3 regions of the Streptomyces sp. NPDC048277 genome follow, and region 1 is predicted to be linked to each of the others. Evidence: riboswitches for the same ligand, from Rfam matches in the RefSeq annotation. Region 1 holds a riboswitch; each other region holds the start of a gene.
What was found. Region 1 has a riboswitch for S-adenosylmethionine ahead of thrC (threonine synthase). Riboswitches for the same ligand answer to the same signal wherever they lie in the genome.
Positions count from the first base shown of each region.

Region 2: linked by a shared signal. The riboswitch ahead of AB0D85_RS19305 (putative leader peptide) and the one ahead of thrC (threonine synthase) in region 1 are both predicted to bind S-adenosylmethionine.
Region 3: linked by a shared signal. The riboswitch ahead of AB0D85_RS05620 (aminotransferase class V-fold PLP-dependent enzyme) and the one ahead of thrC (threonine synthase) in region 1 are both predicted to bind S-adenosylmethionine.

Region 1 covers NZ_JBEZLQ010000012.1:172,993-180,434, forward strand. The annotation lists gene AB0D85_RS25915 (NADH:flavin oxidoreductase) at 1-1,096, opposite strand, end outside; gene groL (chaperonin GroEL) at 1,340-2,962, opposite strand; gene AB0D85_RS25925 (cold-shock protein) at 3,337-3,543, opposite strand; gene AB0D85_RS25930 (MoaD/ThiS family protein) at 3,990-4,265, opposite strand; gene thrC (threonine synthase) at 4,314-5,597, opposite strand; SAM riboswitch class I at 5,616-5,769, opposite strand; gene AB0D85_RS25940 (glucosyl-3-phosphoglycerate synthase) at 5,927-6,871, shown strand; gene AB0D85_RS25945 (transposase) at 7,000-7,442, opposite strand, start outside.
Region 2 covers NZ_JBEZLQ010000008.1:99,377-106,818, reverse strand. The annotation lists gene AB0D85_RS19315 (amino acid adenylation domain-containing protein) at 1-2,290, opposite strand, end outside; gene AB0D85_RS19310 (Pls/PosA family non-ribosomal peptide synthetase) at 2,304-4,868, opposite strand; SAM riboswitch class IV at 5,261-5,374, shown strand; gene AB0D85_RS19305 (putative leader peptide) at 5,353-5,526, shown strand; gene AB0D85_RS19300 (ABC transporter substrate-binding protein) at 5,733-7,352, shown strand; gene AB0D85_RS19295 (ABC transporter permease) at 7,356-7,442, shown strand, end outside.
Region 3 covers NZ_JBEZLQ010000002.1:206,946-214,387, forward strand. The annotation lists gene AB0D85_RS05600 (cytochrome c) at 1-159, shown strand, start outside; gene AB0D85_RS05605 (Rieske 2Fe-2S domain-containing protein) at 156-1,214, shown strand; gene AB0D85_RS05610 (ubiquinol-cytochrome c reductase cytochrome b subunit) at 1,211-2,848, shown strand; gene trpD (anthranilate phosphoribosyltransferase) at 2,982-4,046, shown strand; SAM riboswitch class IV at 4,201-4,317, shown strand; gene AB0D85_RS05620 (aminotransferase class V-fold PLP-dependent enzyme) at 4,482-5,846, shown strand; gene AB0D85_RS05625 (Lrp/AsnC ligand binding domain-containing protein) at 5,965-6,246, opposite strand; gene AB0D85_RS05630 (rhomboid family intramembrane serine protease) at 6,243-6,986, opposite strand; gene AB0D85_RS05635 (hypothetical protein) at 7,139-7,378, shown strand; gene AB0D85_RS05640 (NYN domain-containing protein) at 7,419-7,442, shown strand, end outside.

The sequences.
Region 1 (7,442 bases):
ACGCCGACAGCTCCTCCGTGCGGCCGGCCAGGACCTTCGCCGCCCACTCGGGGTCCTGGAGGAGGGCGCGGCCGACGGCCACCATGTCGTACTCCTCGCGCTCCAGGCTGTCGAGGAGGTCGTCGATGCTCTTGAGCGGGGAGCCCTCGCCCATGAAGCCCTTGATGAAGTCGCCGTCGAGGCCGACCGAGCCGACGGTGATGGTCGGCCTGCCGGTGAGCTTCTTGGTCCAGCCGGCCAGGTTGAGGTCGGAGCCCTCGAACTCGGGGAGCCAGTAGCGGCGGGTGGAGGCGTGGAAGGCGTCGACGCCGGCGGCGGCCAGCGGGGTGAGGATGGCCTCCAGCTCCTCGGGGGTCTCGGCGAGACGGGCGTCGTAGTTGTCGGACTTCCACTGCGAGTAGCGGAAGAGGACGGGGAAGTCGGCCGAGACCGAGTCCCGTACGGCCGCCACGATCTCCGCCGCGAACTTCGTGCGGGCGACCGGGTCGCCGCCGTACGCGTCGGTACGGCGGTTGGTGCCCGCCCACAGGAACTGGTCGAGGAGGTAGCCGTGGGCGCCGTGCAGTTCCACGCCGTCGAAGCCGATGCGCTCGGCGGCGGCCGCGGCCTCGGCGAACGCGCGGATCACGTCGTCCAGGTCCTGCCGGGTCATCTCCTTGCCCTCGCCCTCGGTGCCGTCCAGGCGGACGCCGGAGGGGCCGACGGCGGGGGCGTCCGCGAAGGGCGGCTGGCCCTGCTTGCGGACCATGCCGATGTGCCACAGCTGCGGGACGATCGTGCCACCCGCCGCGTGCACGCCCTCGGCGACCTTCGCCCAGCCCGCCAGCTGCTCCTCGCCGTGGAACCGCGGGATACGGCTGCTCTGCCCGGCCGAGTCGTGGCCGACGTACGTCCCCTCGGTCACGATCAGACCGACACCCGCGGCGGCCCGGCGGGAGTAGTACGAGACCACGTCCTCGCCGGGGACGCCGCCGGGGCTGAACTGGCGGGTCATCGGCGCCATCACGATCCGGTTGGGGACCGTGAGCCCGTTCAGGGCGATGGGGCGGGAGAGGATCTCGGCCGCGCGGGAGGCGGGAGGCGTGGTGACGGTCACGTGGGGGGCTCCTCGTAAGTAGGGCGTGTCATTGACCAGACGGTATGTGCACATGCATCGAGTGCACACACGTGACCAACGAACTGCCCGGACGTGCGCATTCCCGTTCCCGCGCGGATGGCGTGTGACCCCGGACACGGGAAACAGGGAGACAAACAGGGAGGGGAAACGCCCGAGGGCGGCACCCCCTGCCTGTGGCAGGGGGTGCCGCCCTCGGAAAAGGACGAGCCGATCCGTGACGGATCAGAAGTCCATGTCACCGCCCGGCATGCCGCCCGGAGCGGCCGCGGCGGCCTTCTCCGGCTTGTCGGCGATGACGGCCTCGGTGGTGAGGAACAGCGCGGCGATGGAGGCGGCGTTCTGCAGGGCAGAGCGCGTCACCTTCGCCGGGTCGATGATGCCCTCGGCGACCAGGTCGACGTACTCACCGGTCGCGGCGTTCAGACCGTGGCCCGGGGTGAGGTTGCGGACCTTCTCCACCACGACGCCACCCTCAAGGCCGGCGTTGACGGCGATCTGCTTCAGCGGGGCCTCGAGGGCGAGCTTCACGGCCTGCGCGCCGGTCGCCTCGTCACCCTCCAGGTCCAGCTTCTCGAAGACGGTGGACGCCTGGATGAGCGCCACGCCGCCACCGGCGACGATGCCCTCCTCGACGGCCGCCTTCGCGTTGCGAACGGCGTCCTCGATGCGGTGCTTGCGCTCCTTGAGCTCGACCTCGGTCGCGGCACCGGCCTTGATGACGGCGACGCCACCGGCGAGCTTGGCCAGGCGCTCCTGGAGCTTCTCGCGGTCGTAGTCCGAGTCGCTGTTCTCGATCTCGGCGCGGATCTGGTTGACCCGGCCCTGGACCTGCTCGGAGGAGCCGGCGCCGTCGACGATGGTGGTCTCGTCCTTGGTGATGACCACCTTGCGGGCCTTGCCCAGCAGGTCGAGCGTGGTGTTCTCCAGCTTGAGGCCGACCTCCTCGGAGATCACCTCGCCGCCGGTGAGGATGGCGATGTCGTTCAGCATCGCCTTGCGGCGGTCGCCGAAGCCCGGGGCCTTGACGGCGACGGACTTGAAGGTGCCGCGGATCTTGTTGACGACCAGGGTCGACAGGGCCTCGCCCTCGACGTCCTCGGCGATGATCAGCAGCGGCTTGCCCGACTGCATGACCTTCTCCAGGAGCGGGAGCAGGTCCTTGACGGAGCCGATCTTCGAGTTGGCGATCAGGATGTACGGGTCGTCCAGGGACGCCTCCATACGCTCCATGTCGGTGGCGAAGTACGCCGAGATGTAGCCCTTGTCGAAGCGCATACCCTCGGTGAGCTCCAGCTCCAGACCGAAGGTCTGGGACTCCTCGACGGTGATGACGCCTTCCTTGCCGACCTTGTCCATGGCCTCGGCGATGAGCTCGCCGATCTGGGTGTCGGCGGCGGAGATGGAGGCCGTGGAAGCGATCTGCTCCTTGGTCTCGACATCCTTCGCCTGCTCCAGCAGGGCACCGGAGACGGCCTCGACGGCCTTCTCGATACCGCGCTTCAGGGCCATCGGGTTGGCGCCGGCGGCCACGTTGCGCAGACCCTCGCGGACCAGGGCCTGGGCGAGAACGGTCGCGGTGGTCGTACCGTCACCGGCGACGTCGTCCGTCTTCTTGGCGACTTCCTTGACCAGCTCGGCGCCGATCTTCTCGTACGGGTCCTCGAGCTCGATCTCCTTGGCGATGGAGACACCATCGTTGGTGATCGTGGGGGCGCCCCACTTCTTCTCGAGGACGACGTTGCGGCCCTTGGGGCCGAGCGTCACCTTCACGGCGTCCGCGAGCTGGTTCATGCCGCGCTCGAGGCCGCGCCGCGCCTCCTCGTCGAACGCGATGATCTTGGCCATGTGAAGTGGTCCCTCCAGGACTGGGGGTGATTCCTTCGGACCGCGCCCGCGCCCGCGACGGACGGCTCACATGCCTCGTGGTTCCTTGCCCCACCCGGCCTGCGGGCCTCACCGACCCGGTCCTTCTTTGTCACTCTCACCTTCAGAGTGCTAACGCCAATGATTAGCACTCGGGGTTGGAGAGTGCAAGGCGCGCTCGCGAAGCGAGTGCTCGTTGAGGGGTGGTGGTCGGGCGACGGGCGGGCGCAAGCGCCTCCCGGGGATCGGGCATGCGCGGCCCGGCCCGGCCCGGGCATGCCGAAGGGCTCGTGCCCCGGGAGGCACGAGCCCTTCGAAGATGTACAGAAGAACGTCGCTGTCAGTCGGCGCGTGCTTCAGCTGGTCGCCAGCCGGACCATGTCCGCCTGCGGCCCCTTCTGGCCCTGCGAGATCTCGAAATCGACTCGCTGACCTTCCTCCAGGGTGCGGTACCCGTCCATCTGGATCGCGCTGTAGTGGACGAAAACATCCGCACCACCGTCGACCGCGATGAAGCCGTACCCCTTCTCCGCGTTGAACCACTTGACGGTGCCCTGAGCCATGCCTAACTCCCCTATTACTGGCCCTTGCACAGATCCACACTTCGCGGATCCGGGTCAGACCTCACCCCCCAATGGTTGGGGGCGTGCGCCGGAACGCGTCGACCGCGGCTGAATGTATCTGTCCAACTGCCGTCTGCAACAGGTCAATCGGACGAGAATTCTGGACGGAAGGGGTCCGGAATGTAGCGAGAATTCGGCCGAATTCAGGGCAAGTCGGGCCCTATAAAGGCCACAAAAGCCGCATTTAACCCGCACACTTTGGCTACTTCTTGCCGGGCTCGCGGTATCGAATACAGGGCCCCCGACCTGGAGATCGGGACCGTGTTCCCCAACTGTACCGCGCTCAACCACACAGAATTGCCCCCTCCGCTTCTCTCGCGGAGGGGGCAATCAGATGAACAGTCGGTGATGGCTGTTACCGAAGGTAATGTTCGGTCATTCGGACGTCAGCCGCCTGCGACGGCCGGGATGATGGAGACGCCGGCCCCGTCCGGGGTGGCCGTCTCCAGGCCCTGCTCGAATCGCACATCGTCGTCATTCACGTAAACGTTGACGAACCGGCGCAGCTTGCCCTGGTCGTCGAGAACACGGGCGGCGATTCCCGTGTGGTTCTTCTCCAGGTCGGCGATGACCTCACCGAGGTTCGCGCCTTCGGCACTGACTTCGGCCTGGCCACCGGTGTAGGTGCGCAGGATGGTGGGGATGCGAACGTTGACGCTCACGGTTTGAACCTCCGGACAGGGCGGCGCCCCGGTTTTTTTACGGCCGACTTAGGCGAGCCCGGCCTCGTGGAACGACTCGAGATTGGGCCGAATGGTCGCGGTGAGACCCGTACCCGCGACCGCGTCCAGCGTCTTCAGTCCATCACCGGTGTTGAGTACAACGACCGACTTCGACGGATCAATGAGCCCATTCTCAATGAGCTTCCTGGTGACTCCAACCGTCACACCGCCGGCGGTCTCCGCGAAGATTCCCTCGGTCCGCGCGAGCAGCTTGATCGCGTCGACGACCTGCTCGTCGGTGACGTCCTCCACCGCGCCGCCGGTACGGCGGGCGATGTCGAGGACGTACGGACCGTCGGCCGGGTTGCCGATCGCCAGCGACTTGGCGATGGTGTTCGGCTTCTGCGGCCGGACCACGTCGTGCCCCGCCTTGTACGCGGTCGACACCGGCGAGCACCCCTCCGCCTGCGCACCGAAGATCTTGTACGGCTTGTCCTCGACGAGCCCGAGCTTGATCAGCTCCTGGAGGCCCTTGTCGATCTTGGTGAGCTGCGAGCCGGAGGCGATCGGGATGACGAGCTGGTCCGGGAGCTGCCAGCCGAGCTGCTCGCAGATCTCGTACGCCAGGGTCTTCGACCCCTCCGCGTAGTACGGCCGCAGGTTGACGTTGACGAAGCCCCAGCCCTCGCCGGCCGGGTCGCCGATCAGCTCGGAGCAGAAACGGTTCACGTCGTCGTAGTTGCCCTCGATGCCGACGAGCTCGCCGCCGTAGATCGCGGCCATGACGACCTTGCCCTGCTCCAGGTCGTGCGGGATGAACACGCAGGAGCGGAAGCCGGCCCGGGCGGCGGCGGCGCCGACCGCGCCGGCCAGGTTGCCGGTGGAGGAGCAGGAGAGCGTGGTGTAGCCGAAGGCGCGCGCGGCCTCGACGGCCTGGGCGACGACGCGGTCCTTGAAGGAGTGCGTCGGGTTTCCGGAGTCGTCCTTGACGTACAGGCCGCCGGTGACGCCCAGTTCCTTCGCCAGGTTGTCGGCCTTGACGAGCTTGGTCCAGCCGGGGTTGATGTTCGGCTTGGTCGCCACGTCCGCGGGGACGGGCAGCAGCGGCGCGTAGCGCCAGATGTTCGCGGGACCCGCCTCGATCCGCTTCCGCAGCTCCTCGGTGTCGTAGGCCGAGAAGTCGTACGCGATCTCGAGCGGGCCGAAACACTCCTCGCAGGCGAACACCGGGCCGAGCGGCACCCGGTGGCCACACTCGCGGCAGCTGAGCGCTGCGGCGGGACCGAGGTCTACGGTGGAATCGGTGCTGGTGGCAACAGTCTGCACAGCCATGTGAGGCGAGGCCCTTTCTCCTCATCTTCCTCACGACGCATCTCGCCGTGAGACGGATTTGGCACCTTCCCTAGCCGGGAGCCTCGCGATGATCAACAGTGATCTACGAGTACCGACTGGAGGGTTGCCGGGGCTTCATCGGGCCGTTTCCCTCTGCCCCTCTGGATGAGCTGTATGCGGTTGTCAACACACGGTGACCACAGGACATGCGATGGTCATCGGCGTTGTTCAAGACTGTAACCGAAGGCCAGGACAGTTGAGAGAGTCGTCCGAACCGCGAGATGGATCACACGTGGCAGTGTGGTCGTGACAGTGAGGAGCCGCTGACTGTGCTGGAAGAAGTCGAGCGCTGGCTGGCCACCCGCTCCTGGTCCGTGAACGATCGCCCGCTGCACCGGATACTCGCCGCCAAGCAGCGGTCGGGTCAGTCCGTCTCCGTCGTGCTGCCCGCGCTCAACGAGGAGGAGACGGTCGGTGACATCGTCGCGGTCATCCGCCACGACCTGATGCGGCAGGCGCCGCTCGTCGACGAGATCGTGGTCGTCGACTCCGGCTCCACCGACCGTACGGCGGCGGTGGCCGCGGCGGCGGGCGCGCGCGTCGTCCACCGCGACGAGATCCTCCCCCGTATCCCGGCCGTCCCCGGCAAGGGCGAGGTCCTCTGGCGCTCCCTGCTCGTGACCACCGGGGACATCGTCTGCTTCATCGACGCCGACCTGAGGGACTTCTCCTCCGACTTCGTCTCCGGGATCGTCGGCCCGCTGCTGACCGACCCCGACGTGGACCTGGTCAAGGCGATGTACGACCGCCCGCTCGCCGGCGCGGCCGGGCAGGGCGGCCGGGTCACCGAACTGATGGCCCGCCCGCTGCTGAACATGCACTGGCCGCAGCTGGCCGGTTTCGTCCAGCCGCTGGGCGGCGAGTACGCGGCCCGCCGCTCCCTGCTGGAACAGCTCCCCTTCCCGGTCGGCTACGGCGTGGAGCTGGGCATGCTGGTCGACGCCCTGCACCTGGTCGGCCTGGACGCCCTCGCCCAGGTGGACGTCGGTGTCCGCAAGCACCGCCACCAGGACGGCCAGGCGCTGGGCCGGATGTCCGCCGCGATCTACCGCACGGCACAGCTCCGGCTGGCCCGCGGGCATCTGATCCGGCCCTCGCTGACCCAGTTCGAACGGGGTGAGGACGGCTTCGAACCGCGCACGTACTCCGTGGACACGGAGGAACGGCCGCCGATGGCGGAGATCGCGGAGTACGCCGAGCGCCGGGTGGCGTGACTTCGACGTGCGTTCCGTATACGGCCGCTCGTCGGGCGTAGCCGTACGTTTGAGCGTTTCCGGGCCGGGCTAGGTTGAGGCGTGTGACTCCACCCACGCGTAAACGCGCGGGCTTCCTGCGTCGGCAGCTAGGCCACGTCGCAGAGGACCAGCCCGGCCCTGTTGAGGACGTTCGTCGCGCCGACGTGGTCCGCGTTCGCGGTGAAGCCGCACGCCGTGCATTCGAACTTCGCCTGGGTGACGCGGTTCTCCTTCGCGGCGTGCCCGCATGCGAGGCACGTGCGGGAGGTGTTGCGGGCATCCACTTCGACCACGTGGCGGCCGGCGCTTTCAGCCTTGTTCGCCAGGATCGAGAGGAACTGCGCCCAGCCCGCGTCGAGGATGCTGCGGTTGAGCGCGGCCTTGGTGGCGGCGCCGTTCGGCAGGAAGGCGCCGTTGTTGTCGGGGGCGGGCTTGGGTTTGGGGGTGCGGGTCATGCCCGCGGTGTTCAGTCGCTCGTGAGCGATCGTGTCGTACTCGCGGACCAGGGCGAGTGCGGTCTTGTGGTGGAAGTCGGCGCGCTGGCGTCGGA
Region 2 (7,442 bases), on a different contig from region 1:
CGAGCAGCTCGGCCCAGGCCGCGGCCAGCCGCCGCTCGGCCGGGCTGAGATCGTGCTCCGCCTCCCGCCGCGGGGCCGACTCCTGGGCCAGTGCGGTCAGGGCCTTCCGGTCGATCTTGCCGTTGGCGGTCAGCGGCAGGCTGTCCTGCCGGTGGAAGGCCGACGGGACCATGTAGGCGGGCAGGACCGAGGCGAGTTCCTCGCGCAGGGTCTCCGGCCGCTGCCGCCCGCCGGCGTAGAAGGCGATCAACTGCTTGCCGCCGCCGGGCCGTTCGGCGACGACCACCGCGCCGTCCCGTACTCCGTCGACCCGCAGCAGGGAGTTCTCGATCTCGCCGATCTCGATGCGGAAGCCGCGGATCTTGACCTGGCTGTCCCGGCGGCCGAGGAACTCCAGCTTGCCGCCGGGATGCCAGCGTCCCCAGTCCCCGCCCAGGTAGAGCCGTTCACCGGGGCGGTACGGGTCCGTCCGGTACGCCTCCCGGGTGCGCTCGGGATCGTTGACGTACCCCCGGCCCACGCAGACACCGGAGAACGCGATCAGCCCGGGGGCACCCAGCGGTACCAGCGACAGATGCTCGTCCACGACGTGGACGCGCACGTTGTTGACGGGCCGTCCGAGCAGCACCCGGTCGGGCACTTCGTGGAGGACCTCGTGGTTGGTGTCGTCCGACGTCTCCGTCAGCCCGTAGGCGTTGAGGAGCCCGATGCCCGGCTGGACCGCGAACCAGCGCTGGACCAGCTCCCGTTTCAGGGCCTCGCCGGTCACCGACACACATCGCAGGTCGGGCAGCGGGCGCGGATGCCGTTCCAGGTAGGAGACCACGACCTCCAGATAGGACGGCACGACCTGCGCCACGCCGACCCGGCCGTGCTCCAGGGTGTCGACGAACCGTTCCACGTCCGTGATCACGTCCTGCTCGACCAGCAGGGTTCGCCCGCCGACCAGCAGCGGGGCGATGAGCTGCCACAGGGAGATGTCGAAGCACTGCGGGGCCGTCTGCGCCACCACGGACCCCTCGCCGATCGCCAGGTCGTCGATCTTGGCGTGGAGATGGTTGAGCATGCCCGCGTGTTCGCACATCGCGCCCTTCGGCTCACCGGTGGAGCCGGAGGTGAAGTAGATGTAGGCGAGTTGGCCGGGGTCCACCTCGATGCCGAGGTCGTCGTCGGCGTGCGATTCGGCGTACGCCGTGTCGAGGAGCAGCTTCTCGACGTCCGGCAGGCCGGCCAGCGCCTGGTCGAGGGTGTCGGTGCTGCCGGATTCGGTCAGGACCAGCCGGCAGCCCGCTCGCGAGAGCGTCGCCCGGATGCGGCCGGCCGGGAAGTGCGGCTCGATGGGCAGGTAGACGCCGCCCGCCTTGAACACCGCCAGCACCGCGGCCGGCCAGTCGAGGTTGCGCTCGGTGACGACGGCGACGACGTCCTCCCGGCCCAGGCCCCGCGCCAGCAGGGCCCGCGCCAGCCGGTTGGCGCGCCGGTCGAGTTCGCCGTACGTCCACTCGCGCCCGCCGTGCACGGCGGCCACGGCCTCCGGATGTGCCCGCGCCCGCTGCTCGAACAGTTCGTGTGCCCGGGCGTCCGGCAGCGGCCGGTGGGGTCCGGCCAGGCCGTCCAGCTGCTCCCGTTCCTCCTCGGCCGACAGCAGGCTCTGCCGGGTGTGGTCGGCGTCGGGGTCCGCCGTCAGCAGCCGCAGCGCGGTCAGGTGGTAGCCGCCGATCCGGGCCGCGGCCGTGGCGTCGAGTACGTCCGTGCGGTGGCGCAGCCGCAGTGTCAGCCGTCCCCCGTGGTCGGACCAGCGCACGTGCAGGACACCGTCGTCGGCGTGGGGCTCGTCGGCGCCGAGGGGACCGCACACGGTCTCGTACGGCGGCTCCGTCAGCCCCAGTTCCCGCCGCAGCTTCTCCACCGGGAAGTCGCGGTGCGCCAGCACCTCCGCCTCGGCGTGTCCGACGGTCGTGAGGAGTGCCTGCCAGGGCCCCGGGGGGAGGGCCGTCCGGCAGGGCAGCGGCTCGCCGCGCGTACCGGTGGTGTACCCCGTGACCACGTCCGGCTCGCCGGAGAGCACGGCCAGCACCTTGAGGTGCGCGGCCAGCATCAGCGCGTCGGCCGGCAGGCCCTGGCGCCCGGCCAGTTCCCGCACCGCCGCCGTCACGTCGTCCGGCACCGGTATCTCGTGTTCGGCCGTTCCCGCTGCCGGCTCCCGGACCCACCGGGGCACGGTGGTGACACCGCCGGCGGTCAGTACCCGGCTCCAGAACTCCCGGTCCGCTTCCACGCGCGTTCCCATCGAATGGCCTTCCTCAACTCACGGTCGCCGTGGTGGCGTTGGCTTTGGACGTGACCCTGCCGTTGGCGGTGGACCGGCTGCCGGTCTCCGGCATGTCCACCGCCGGGTTGCCGCCCCACTGTGCGTTCGGGGGCATTTCCTCGCCCTTCATGAGGAAGGAGTCGGGTGCCAGCACCGAACCGTCGCCCATGGTCACGCCGTAGTGCACATGGGAGGCGACGCCCAGCGTGCAGCCGGCGCCGAGCGTGGTGGCGTCGGACTTGAAGGTGCCGTCCTCCTGCGAGTGGCACTGGATCTTGCTGCCGACGTTGAGGGTGCAGTCGTCGCCGATGGTGGCGAGTGTCCGCTCGGTCAGGTAGCAGCCGTCGTCGAAGACCCGGCGGCCGATGCGCACGCCCAGCAGTCGCCAGACCAGGCTCTTGTAGGGGGTTCCGTTGAAGATCTCGAGGAAGTGGTCCGGTACCTTCCACAGCCGTTCGTGCCACCAGAAGTACGGGTCGTAAATGGAGCACAGCCGGGGGCTCAGCGCACGGAAGGACCCGATGCAGCGCTCCACCAGGACGAAGTACACGGTGGAGAAGGCGAGTGTGAACGCCAGGTACCCGGCGATCACCACATGTCCGACCGTGCCGTACAGGTCCGCGGAGACGAGGCCGAACAGGGTGAGCGCGAAGGTGTGCAGCCAGCGCACGAACAGCATGATCAGCATGGAGCGGAGGTTGTAGCGGTTCTTCGCGGCGAGCCGGCGGCGGAGGGTGTCGCCCGACCTGAGGTGGTCGAAGCGTGCGTCACGGTCCACCGAGCGGGGGATCTCGAAGCACGGTGAGCCGAGGAGCCCCACGCCTTCCCTGATCTCGCCGTCGAGGGGGATCATCACCTTCGTCGCGAGCAGGCAGTTGTCGCCGGTCCTGCCGTCCGCCGGATAGGCGATGTTGTTGCCGAGGAAGTTGTGCGGCCCGATCGCCACCCTGGCCACCCGGAAGGATGTGCTGGAGTAGTCGGCGTTGACCACGGACAGGCCGTCGGCCACCATCGTGCCGCTGCCGACGGAGACCAGCAGGGGTGTCTCGTGCTGGACTTCGGTGCCGAAGTTCGATCCGGTCTGCTCGACCCGTGACAGGTCGTAGCCGATTCCGCGGAGGTAGTACACGATGTAGGAGCTGTCGCCGAAGAGCCAGGCGAAGAACTTGATGTTCGTCATGCGGGCCGTGGCCCGGTGCAGCGCGTAGTGGAATCCGTAGAGCGGATACGTCCTGTCGGGCTTGACGACCAGACCCACCAGCCGCGGAAGGGTGCACAGGGCCAGCAGCCCCAGGACGACGAACCCGAAGAACAGCACGAGGGACAGCACCAGTGCGTCGGGCACGAGTTGCGACGGGGTCAGTGCGGCCGTCGCCGGGTCGAGTCGCCTGCCGATCGCCGGTACCTCGGTGAACAGCATGTACATTCCGCCGACGAGCAGCGGTAGGTACAGGAAGAACAGCTGGACCAGCGTGCCGAGTCCGAACCAGACCCGTCGCAGGGTGCCGCAGCGGGCCGGGGCGACCCTGAGGTAGTCGGTCCGGGTGGGTTCCGCCGGGGAGCCGTGCCAGTGCTCGCCGTCCGGGACCGCCTGCCCCCGGTGGAGGGCGGAGGAGTGGCCGAGTTGGGCACCGTCGCCCATGGCGGTGTCGATGTCCAGGACGGTCTTCTCGCCGACGTAGACGTCCGTGCCGAGGGTGATCCGGCCGGTCTGGATGTGTCCCGCGTGGGCCCGGTAGCAGAGGAGGAACGAGTCCTTGCGGATGACCGTGCCGGAGCCGATCGTCAGCAGGTCGGTGCAGACCGGGACGGAGTGGGAGAGGATCGTGACCCCCTTGCCGATCCGCGCGCCGAGGGCCCGCAGGTACAGCACGTACAGCGGGGTTCCGGTGAGAAGGACCATCGGGTTGGCGTGCAGCAGCACCTTGACGATCCAGAAGCGCACGTACGCCAGGCCCCAGACGGGGAACTCGCCCGGTCTCCAGCGGCCCACCAGAAGCCATTTCGCGACGACCGGGAACGCGCACAGCGCCACGAAGCCGATGCCTCCGAACAGCAGGGACCGCAGATAGATGTCTGCCACGCCCTTGCCGGTGGCGATCCACTCGTACCCCACGGCGGTGGCGAAACCGGAGACGAAGGAGTAGCCGAGGAAGACCAGCAACTGGAGCGTGCCGCAGAGCAGATGGCTCCACCGGTTGCCGCGCGGCCGCTCGGGCGCCGAGGGGGCGCTCACCGGCTCGGCGGGAACGGGGGCGGCCTCGCCGAGCGCCGCCGCCAGGCTGTGGATCGTGGGGTGCCGGTAGATGTCCCTCATGGACGGGGACGGCAGGTCCGGCCGCTTGCGTATTCGGGCGCAGAACTGGGCCATGACCAGGGAGTTGGCGCCGAGGTCGGTGAAGAAGTTGCTGTCGGCCGGAACGTGCTCGGTGCTCAGGAGTTCGGCCAGTGCCTGCGCCAGCTCCCGCTCGGTCTCCGCTCCCCTGCCGCCGGTGTGACTCGGGACGACCGAAGGTCCGTCCGGCACCGACACGACCTCGGAGGACTGCTCCATCATGCGATCTCCTCGAGAACGTGGATGTTCCTGATCACGAACCGGCGGATTCAGTTTGTCCAGGCAGTGGACCGCATGCCACTTATGTCCCTTGCTCGGCCGTGCCGGAGGACTGATCCAGCGCGCCGTATTCCCCGGGTTTCGCACCGGGACGGGGACCACGAATCACCCGCATGGCGGTCCCCCGGCCGGCAGCGGGGCAGCGCCCCGCAAGGGGCGAGGGGAACTGCGCGCTCAGCCCCCACCCGGCCGCAGCCGGTGTACGGCTCAGTCCCGGGGTACGCCGGGCGCGGCGGTCGTACCGGTCCGCGACAGTGCTCCCGTACGCCCCTGCCGCCGTGTGCCGGACGGTTCGCCATTGACGTACGCCAAAACCGCTCCGTACGATCGCGTCCGGCATTGAGTGTCAGCGTCAAGCCCTGGCTCGCTGACCGGCAACCCTCCCGCGCGGTGGGGTGCTCCAGGTGAAAGCCCGGCGGGATCACCGATGATCCCCGCAAGCGCGTGGCCCCGTGAGCGGGGCCGGAGACGGGGAGGGACCGGCATGCGGCACAGCGGTGACCCGACTGCCTCCTTCGCCGTCGTCTCGGTGTTCTCCCGGCTCTCGCGTCGGCGCCACATCGATCTGCAGCGCTCGACCAGCTGTCTCTGTCAGGTCTGACGAGTCTGCGCGCCACCGGCTGACGTCGAGTCACCGGCCGCGGCCGCAGGCACCTCCCGCCACCGTGCGCGGTGGCATCCACCTGACCCCCGTCCGAACAGCGCTCCCCCGTGACCGGCGGCACGCCGACCGGGGCCGCACGCCCAGGCACGGCCGTGCCCGCACGGCACCCGGTGCCTGGTGACACGAGCAGGAGAACCCCTTCCGTGACCGCACTTCCGGATCTCAGACTTTCCCGCTGGACCGCCCTGACCGCCCTCCTGACCACCAGCGTGCTGCTGACCGCCTGCGGATCGAGCGGCGACGATTCCGGTTCCGGCGGCGGCCGGCCGAAGTCCGGCGGCACCCTGACCTTCGCGGTGGGGTCGGACGCCGGCTGCGTGGATCCGCAGCAGGTCGCCAGCAACGACACCATCTACTCGGTGCGCCAGACCGTGGACTCCCTTACCGACCAGGATCCGAAGACCGGCAAAATCGTGCCGTGGCTGGCGAAGAGCTGGGACATCAGCTCCGACGCCACGACGTTCACCTTCCACCTGCGGTCCGGTGTCACCTTCAGCGACGGCTCCGAGCTGACCGCGCAGGTGGTCAAGGACAACTTCGACGCGGTGCCGAAGCTCGGTGCGCTGGGCACCCTGGCCGAGGGCTACCTGAGCGGCGTCAAATCCACCACCGTGGTCGACCCGCTCACCGTCGAGGTGACCTTCCAGCAGCCCAACGCCCAGTTCCTGCAAACTACTTCGACGCATTCGCTGGGTATCGAGTCCTCGGCGAGCGTGCAGAGGACCCCGCAGCAGAAGTGCAGCGACGGGGTGATCGGGTCCGGTCCCTTCGTGCTGAAGCAGTACGTGCAGAACCAGTCGGTCACCCTGGCCAGGCGCACCGGGTACGACTGGGGTTCCTCGCTGTGGAGCAAGAAGGGCGAGGCGTACCTGGACAAGCTGGTGTTCAAGGTCGTGCCCGAGGCCGGCGTACGGGCCGGCAGTCTCCGGTCCGGCCAGGTGGACGCCATCAGCAGCGTGGGCAGGGCCGACGAGGCGGCGCTCAAGGGCGGCCAGGTCGCCCTGCGGAGTCGGGCCAACCCCGGCGTGGTGTTCGGCCTGGGCTTCAACAACTCACGCCCGGTCCTCAAGGACGCCAGGGTGCGGCAGGCGATCCTGTTCGCCATCGACCGGCAGCAGATCGCCGACACCGTCTTCCCGACCGGCACCAAGGCCGCGACCAGCATCCTCGCGCACACCACGCCCGACTACACGGACCTCGCCGCGGATCTCCCCTTCGCCGCGGCCAGGGCCAAGTCCCTCTTGGACCAGGCAGGTTGGAAGACCGGCGGCGACGGCATCCGGACCAAGGGCGGCAAGAAGCTGAGTCTGACCATCGACTGGATCCCCAACGCGGCCACCAACCAGCCCGCGCTGGAGCTGATCCAGCAGCAGCTCAAGGCCGTCGGTGTCGACGTCGTCCTCAAGCAACTCCAGCTCACCCGGTTCGCCCCGACCCTGCAGTCGGGTGACTTCGACGCGGCGTGGGGCAACGTGACCCGGGCCGACCCGGACATCCTGCGCAGCTCCTTCTCCACCCGGCTGGCCAACTGGTACCGCATCCCGGCGGGCCCGCTCGACACCCGGGTGGCCGGTCAGGCGGCCACCACCGACACGGTGCAGCGCGGGCAACTGGTCGACGACACGCAGAAGCTGATCGTGCAGAACGCCTACTACGCGCCGGTGGTGGAGCTCCAGACCCAGCTTGGCATCGCGAAGAAGGTGCACGACCTGGACTTCGACGCCTCCAGCCGGATCCGGCTGCACGACACCTGGATCGGCTAGACCGTGCGCCGGTATGTGATCAAGCGGCTCGCGCAGGCGGTCGGGGTGCTGTGGGCGGCGTACACGGTGTCGTTCCTCGTCCTCGACTAC
Region 3 (7,442 bases), on a different contig from region 1:
GCGGTCAACAGCCCCAAGACGGTGAACCCCGGCGGTCTCAACCTGGGCGGCCTCGGGCCGGTCAGCGAGGGTCTGTTCGCGTGGATCTTCGGTCTCGGCCTGCTGATCGCGGTCGCCGTCTGGGTCGCCGCTCGGACCGCAAAGGCCAAGAAGTCATGAGTAGCCAAGACATTCCAGAAGAGAACCTGCCCGCTGAGCAGGACCACGCGCACGGCGCCGTGAGCGTCGCGGACGAGAAGAACCCGTTCGCGGACCCGGGTCTGCCGCCCCATGAGCACCGGATCCAGGACATCGACGAGCGGGCCGCCAAGCGGTCCGAGCGCGTCGTGGCCATGCTGTTCACGGTGTCGATGCTGGCCACGGTCGGCTTCATCGCCTCCTATGTGACGATCCCGAAAGACAAGTCGATCTTCGTCTTTCCGCTCGGTCACATCAGCGCGCTGAACTTCGCCCTGGGCCTGACCCTCGGCGCTGCGCTGTTCTGCATCGGCGCGGGCGCGGTCCACTGGGCCCGCACCCTGATGTCCGACGTGGAGGTCGCCGACGAGCGGCACGCCATCTCGGCGGAGCCGGAGGTCAAGGCCAAGGTCCTGGCCGACTTCAAGCAGGGCGCCAAGGAATCGGCCATCGGCCGGCGCAAGCTGATCCGCACCACGATGTTCGGCGCGCTGACCCTGGTCCCGCTCTCCGGCGTCGTGCTGCTGCGCGACCTCGGCCCGCTGCCCGGCACCTCGCTGCGCCACACGGCGTGGTCGAAGGGCAAGCTCCTCGTCAACATGAACACCAACGAGCCGCTGCGTCCCTCCGACGTCGCCGTCGGCTCGCTGACCTTCGCCAAGCCCGAGGGCCTGGAGGAGACCGACGAGGAGTTCCAGAACGAGATGGCCAAGGCGGCCCTGATGATCATCCGGCTGCAGCCGGACAACATCAAGGACAAGCGCGAGCTCGAGTGGTCGCACGAGGGCATCGTGGCCTACTCGAAGATCTGCACCCACGTCGGTTGCCCGATCTCGCTGTACGAGCAGCAGACCCACCACGTGCTCTGCCCGTGCCACCAGTCCACCTTCGACCTCTCCGACGGCGCCCGAGTGATCTTCGGCCCGGCCGGTCACGCCCTGCCGCAGCTGCGCATCGGCGTGAGCGAGGAGGGCTACCTCCAGGCGCTGGGCGACTTCGAGGAGCCCGTCGGTCCTGCATTCTGGGAGCGCGGATGAGCACTTCAGAAAACTCAGAGTCCCGCGAGCGCGGGAAGGCTCCGGCCGGCGAGCGTGTCGCCGACTGGGCCGACGGACGGCTCGGGATCTACTCCCTCGCCAAGTCCAACATGCGCAAGATCTTCCCCGACCACTGGTCGTTCATGTTGGGCGAAGTGTGCATGTACAGCTTCATCATCATCATCCTGACGGGTGTCTATCTGACGCTGTTCTTCCACCCGTCGATGAACGAGGTGGCGTACCACGGCAGCTATGTCCCGCTCCAGGGACAGCTGATGTCCGAGGCGTTCAACTCGACCCTGCACATCTCCTTCGACGTGCGCGGTGGTCTGCTCATCCGGCAGATCCACCACTGGGCCGCGCTGATCTTCCTCGCCGGCATGTTCGTGCACATGATGCGCGTGTTCTTCACGGGCGCGTTCCGCAAGCCGCGTGAGATCAACTGGCTGTTCGGCTTCCTGCTGTTCGTCCTGGGCATGTTCACCGGCTTCACCGGTTACTCGCTCCCGGACGACCTGCTCTCCGGCACCGGTGTCCGCTTCACCGAGGGCGCGATCCTGTCCATGCCGATCGTCGGCACGTACATCTCGTTCTTCCTCTTCGGCGGGCAGTTCCCCGGCCACGACTTCGTCGCCCGGTTCTACTCGATCCACATCCTGCTGCTGCCGGGCATCATGCTCGGCCTGATGGTGGGCCACCTGATCCTGGTCTTCTACCACAAGCACACGCAGTTCGCGGGTCCCGGAAAGACCGAGAAGAACGTCGTCGGCATGCCGCTGCTGCCGGTCTACATGGCCAAGGCCGGAGGCTTCTTCTTCCTGGTCTTCGGTGTCATCGCGGCCATCGCGGCGACCACCCAGATCAACCCGATCTGGGCCATGGGCCCCTACCGTCCGGACCAGGTGTCCACCGGCGCCCAGCCCGACTGGTACATGGGCTTCGCCGAGGGTCTGATCCGGTACATGCCGGGCTGGGAGATCAACTTCTGGGGCCACACCCTGGTCCTGGGCGTCTTCATCCCGCTGGTCCTGTTCGGTCTGGTCCTCGCGGCCATCGCGGTCTACCCGTTCATCGAGTCCTGGGTCACCGGCGACAAGAGCGAGCACCACATCCTGGACCGCCCGCGCAACGCCCCGACCCGCACCGCCTTCGGTGTCGCCTGGGTGACCGTGTACATGATCGGCCTGATCGGTGGTGGCAACGACCTCATCGCCACCCACTTCCACCTGTCGATCAACGACGTGACCTGGTTCGTCCGGATCTTCTTCTTCGCCGGACCGGTGATCGCGTTCATCATCACCAAGCGGATCTGCCTCGGCCTGCAGCGCCGGGACAAGGACAAGGTGCTGCACGGTCGCGAGACCGGCATCATCAAGCGCCTGCCGCACGGTGAGTTCATCGAGATCCACGAGCCGCTCTCCCAGGAGCAGCTGCACACCCTCACGGCTCACCACCAGTACGAGCCGGCCCAGGTCGGTCCGGCGGTCGACGAGAACGGTGTCGAGCGCAAGATCAAGGGTTCCGAGAAGCTCCGCGCCAAGCTGAGCAGCGCCTACTACGGCGAGGACAACCAGATCCCGAAGCCCACTGTGGAGGAGTACAAGGAGATCACGAGCGGCCACGGCCACCACTGATCGACGCGTCGCCACGCCACGGCGAAGGGCCCCCGTCCGGTGTACGGACGGGGGCCCTTCGCCGTGCCCGGGGCTGGATAGGGTAGGCCCTGACACTGCCTTTTTCATCGGTACGACGATCAGGAGCGGCCTTATGAGCGCTGTGACCCCCGCTGGAGGCGATATCGCGGCGGGCCGTTCCTGGCCCGGGGTACTGAACGCGCTGCTGTACGGCCAGGACCAGAGCGCCGAGGCGACGGCCTGGGCGATGGACCAGATCATGCGCGGCCAGGCGACCGACGCGCAGATCGCGGGCTTCGTCGTCGCCCTGCGGGCGAAGGGCGAGACGGTCGAGGAGATCAACGGCCTCGTCCGCACGATGTACGAGCACGCGAACGTCATCGAGGTGCCGGGCCGCACGGTCGACATCGTCGGCACCGGCGGCGACGGCGCGAAGACGGTGAACATCTCCACGATGTCGGCGCTGGTGGTGGCCGGCACGGGCGCGAAGGTCGTCAAGCACGGCAACCGTGCGGCCTCCTCCGCGTCCGGTGCCTCGGACGTCCTGGAGAAGCTCGGCGTCAACCTCGACCTGACCCCGCAGCGGGTCGCCGAGGTCGCCGAGGAGGCCGGCATCACCTTCTGCTTCGCCGTGAAGTTCCACCCGGCGCTGCGCCATGTGGGCGCCGCGCGCGGCCAGTTGGGCATCCGCACGGTGTTCAACATCCTCGGCCCGCTGACCAACCCCGCGCGGGTGCGGGCCCAGGCGGTCGGCGTCGCGGACCCGCGCATGGCACCCGTCGTCGCGGGCGTCTTCGCGGAGCGCGGCAACTCCTCCCTGGTCTTCCGCGGCGACGACGGCCTCGACGAACTGACGACGACCGCCACGTCCCGCGTGTGGATCGTCCGCGACGGCAAGGTCACCGAGGAGACCTTCGACCCGCGTGACGTCGGCATCGACCTGGTCCCGGTGGAGGCCCTGCGCGGCGGCGACCCGTCGTACAACGCGGAGGTCGCCCGCAGGCTCCTGGACGGCGAGACCGGCCCGGTACGGGACGCGGTCCTCCTGAACTCGGCGGCGGCCCTGGTTGCCCTCGATCCGGGCCCGGGAACGCTCGCCGAGCAACTCCGCGCCGGCATGGCCAGGGCGGCCGAGTCCATCGACTCGGGTTCCGCCAAGCGGGCGCTGGAGCGCTGGTCGGCGGCGACGCACAAGTAGGGGCCGCGGCCGCCGGGTCGAGGCGCGGTTCGGCACCGCCGGACCGCGCCGTCGCGGCTGATCGCCGTAGCGGCGGAGAAAAGGGAGACTCCCCTGTCCCGTCATCCGGACAGGAGTTGCGCGTCCGCGATCACTTCCCCTACGTTTTTCCCCAGGTCATGAGTGACAGTCATGAGGCCCCGGCCGACTGTCCGGCAACCCTCCGTCCGTGGCGGGGTGCCCCGGGTGAAGACCAGGCCGTAGGCAGCGAGGTCTACGGCAAGCGCGGACCCCTCGACACACCAGGGGTCCTGGTCGTACGAGGGAGCCTTCTGTGAGCAAGCGAATGCGATAGGGCGTAGAGCCCCGCCTCCGCGTACCCCTTTGCACTTTTCCCCGTGTCGTCGACGTACCGTCCGGCGCGGCGGTTCCGCTCACCCTCACAGGAGTTTCGCCATGTCCGTCTCCACCGCTGCCTCCGCCCAGTCCGTTTGTGCCCCCCTGCCCGTTCTGGGCCGGGATGTCACCGTCCCGCTCGTGACCGGCGGCGAGGTCACCTACGCCGCCCTCGACTACGCGGCCAGCGCCCCCGCCCTGCAGCGGGTCTGGGACGACGTCGCGGCGTACGCGCCGTACTACGGCAGCGTCCACCGCGGCGCCGGCTACCTCTCCCAGCTCTCCACGGACCTCTTCGAGAACGCCCGCAGGACGGTCGCCGAGTTCCTGGACTGCCGCCCGGACGACCAGCTGGTCTTCACCCGCTCGACGACCGACTCCCTGAACCTCCTGGCCCGCGCCCTCCCCGCCGACTGCCAGGTCTTCGTCTTCGAGACCGAGCACCACGCCTCCCTGCTGCCCTGGCAGGACGCGCGGGTCACCTACCTCGACGCCCCGCGCACCCCGCGGCAGGCGGTGGCGACCCTGGAGCGCGCGCTCGCCGACCGCGACCCGCACGGCCCGGCCCTGGTCTGCGTCACCGGCGCGTCCAACGTCACCGGCGAGCTCTGGCCCGTACGGGAGCTCGCGGCCGCCGCGCACGCGCACGGCGCCCGGATCGTCCTGGACGCGGCCCAGCTGGCCCCGCACCACCCCGTGTCCGTCCGTGACCTGGACGTCGACTGGGTCGCCTTCTCCGGCCACAAGCTGTACGCCCCCTTCGGTTCCGGCGTCCTCGCCGGCCGCGCCGACTGGCTGCGGGCCGCCGAGCCGTACCTCGCGGGCGGCGGCGCCAGCCGCAGGGTCACCCGGCGCGAGGACGGGGGAGTGGCCGTGGAGTGGCACGAGAGCGCCGCGCGGCACGAGGCCGGGTCGCCCAATGTCATCGGCGCCTACTCCATCGCCTCCGCCTGCAAGGCGCTGACCGAGGCCGGCTTCGACACGCTGGTCGCCCGGGAGCGGCACCTGATCGAGAAGGTGCGGGCGGGGCTGGCCGAGGTCCCGGAGGTACGGATCCTCTCCCTCTTCGGGGACGACGCCCCGCGCGTCGGTGTGATCAGCTTCGTGGTGGACGGCTGGAACAGCTCCCACTTCGCGGCCGCGCTCTCCGCCGAGTACGGCATCGGCGTCCGCGACGGCCTCTTCTGCGCCCACCCCCTGGTCCGCACGCTCCTGGGCTCCGCCCCCCAGACCCAGGGCGAGTGCGGGGCGCCGGAGGCGGCACCGGGGGAGAAGTCCCTCAACGCGATCCGCGTCAGCTTCGGCGCGGGAACGCCGGACGAGCATGTGGAGCGGTTCGTGACCGCGGTGCGGGAACTGGTGACCGACGGTGCGAAGTGGTCCTACCGCACGGAGGACGGCCGCTGCGTCCCGGCGGTGAGCTGACCTACCTGTTTTTAAGGGGCGCGGGGAACTGCGCGACCAGCCACGACGCACCCGCAGGAGACCACACCGCGGGCCGGTGGGGGCTGAGCGCGCAGTTCCCCGCGCCCCTTGCGGGGCGCTAGCTGTCCAGGCCGATCGCGAACGCCGCCTCCAGGTCGTGCTGCGAGTACGTGCGGAACGCGACGTGCGTGTCGGTGCCCTCCACGCCGGGGATCTTGCTGATGCGGCCCGGGATGACCTCGGCCAGGTCCTCGTGCTGCTGCACCCGGACCATGGCGATCAGATCGTACGTACCGGTGACGGAGAAGACCTCGCTCACACTCTCCAGCGCGGCGATCTGTTCCGCGATCTCGGGGATCCGGTCCACGCTGGTCTTGATGAGGACGATCGCGGTGATCACGGCTGGTTCTCTCCCTCGGGTGCCGGGGCTCGGGCGGTCCTCACTTTAGTCCTACGGCCGTACCGCCCCCACGCGTAGCCGAAGCCGAGTCCGAAGCCGACCAGGTGGGCGAGGTAGGCCACGCCGGGGCCCGCGGGGGCCTGGCCCAGGGCCAGCCACTGCAGGGCCGCCCAGAAGGGGAGCACCACCCAGGCCGGGAAGCGCAGGGGCAGGAAGAAGAGGAAGGGGAGAAGACTGGTCACGCGGGCGCTGGGGAACAGGTACAGGAACGCTCCGAGGACCGCCGAGATCGCCCCGGACGCCCCCACCAGCGACTGCTGGGACGTGGCGTTGGCGGCCGCGTAGCCGAGCAGCGCGAGATAGCCGCAGCCGACGTAGAAAAGGGTGAACTCCACGCGGCCCATCCGCTCCTCGGTCATCGCCCCGAAGACGAAGAGGAAGAGCATGTTGCCGAGCAGGTGCACCCAGCTGCCGTGGATGAAGAGGGCCGTGGCCGGGGTGAGCGCCTCCCGCGCCGGGCCGTCGAACAGGCCGGCGGGGACCACCCCCCAGTGCCGGAAGTACGCCCGCTGCGCGGCCGCCAGGGCCTCCCCGGTGCCGTAGGACGGCGTGAAGCCGGAGGCGGGGCCGAGCACGAAGATCAGGCAGCACACGGCGATCAGGGTGTACGTCATGGGCGCGGATGTGCCCTTCAGGCTCCGCAGGGTCCGGACGGCCGTCGTGTTCCAGTTGCCGATCATGGACATAGAGCATGGCGTAACAGGACGCACCGGTGCAGATCGCCTCGCCGCCGTGGACGGGCGGGCGTCGAGTACCCGCCAGGCCGTAGGGTTACGAGCCACACGCGCCGGGACGGCGCGTCACGGACACTAGAAGGAAGCGAACAGTCACGATGACGGTTCCCCTGCCGACCGCCACGACGCGGTGGCGCTGCACCCTCTGCGGCAACCTCACGCGCTTCGACGTGACCCGCTCGTCGAAGGTCGTCGAGTACCTGCACCTCGACCTGGCCGGGGAGCCCAAGGTCGAGGAGCGCGAGGTGGTCAGTGAGACCATCGAGTCGGTGCGCTGCCGCTGGTGCAACGCGGTGGACCAGGTGGAACTCGTGGACAGGCCGGGCGCCGACTCCTGAGACCGGGAGGCGGCCCCGCACAGGTGATGGGGTGTGACGGATGGTGGAGACCACAGGCGGGGGG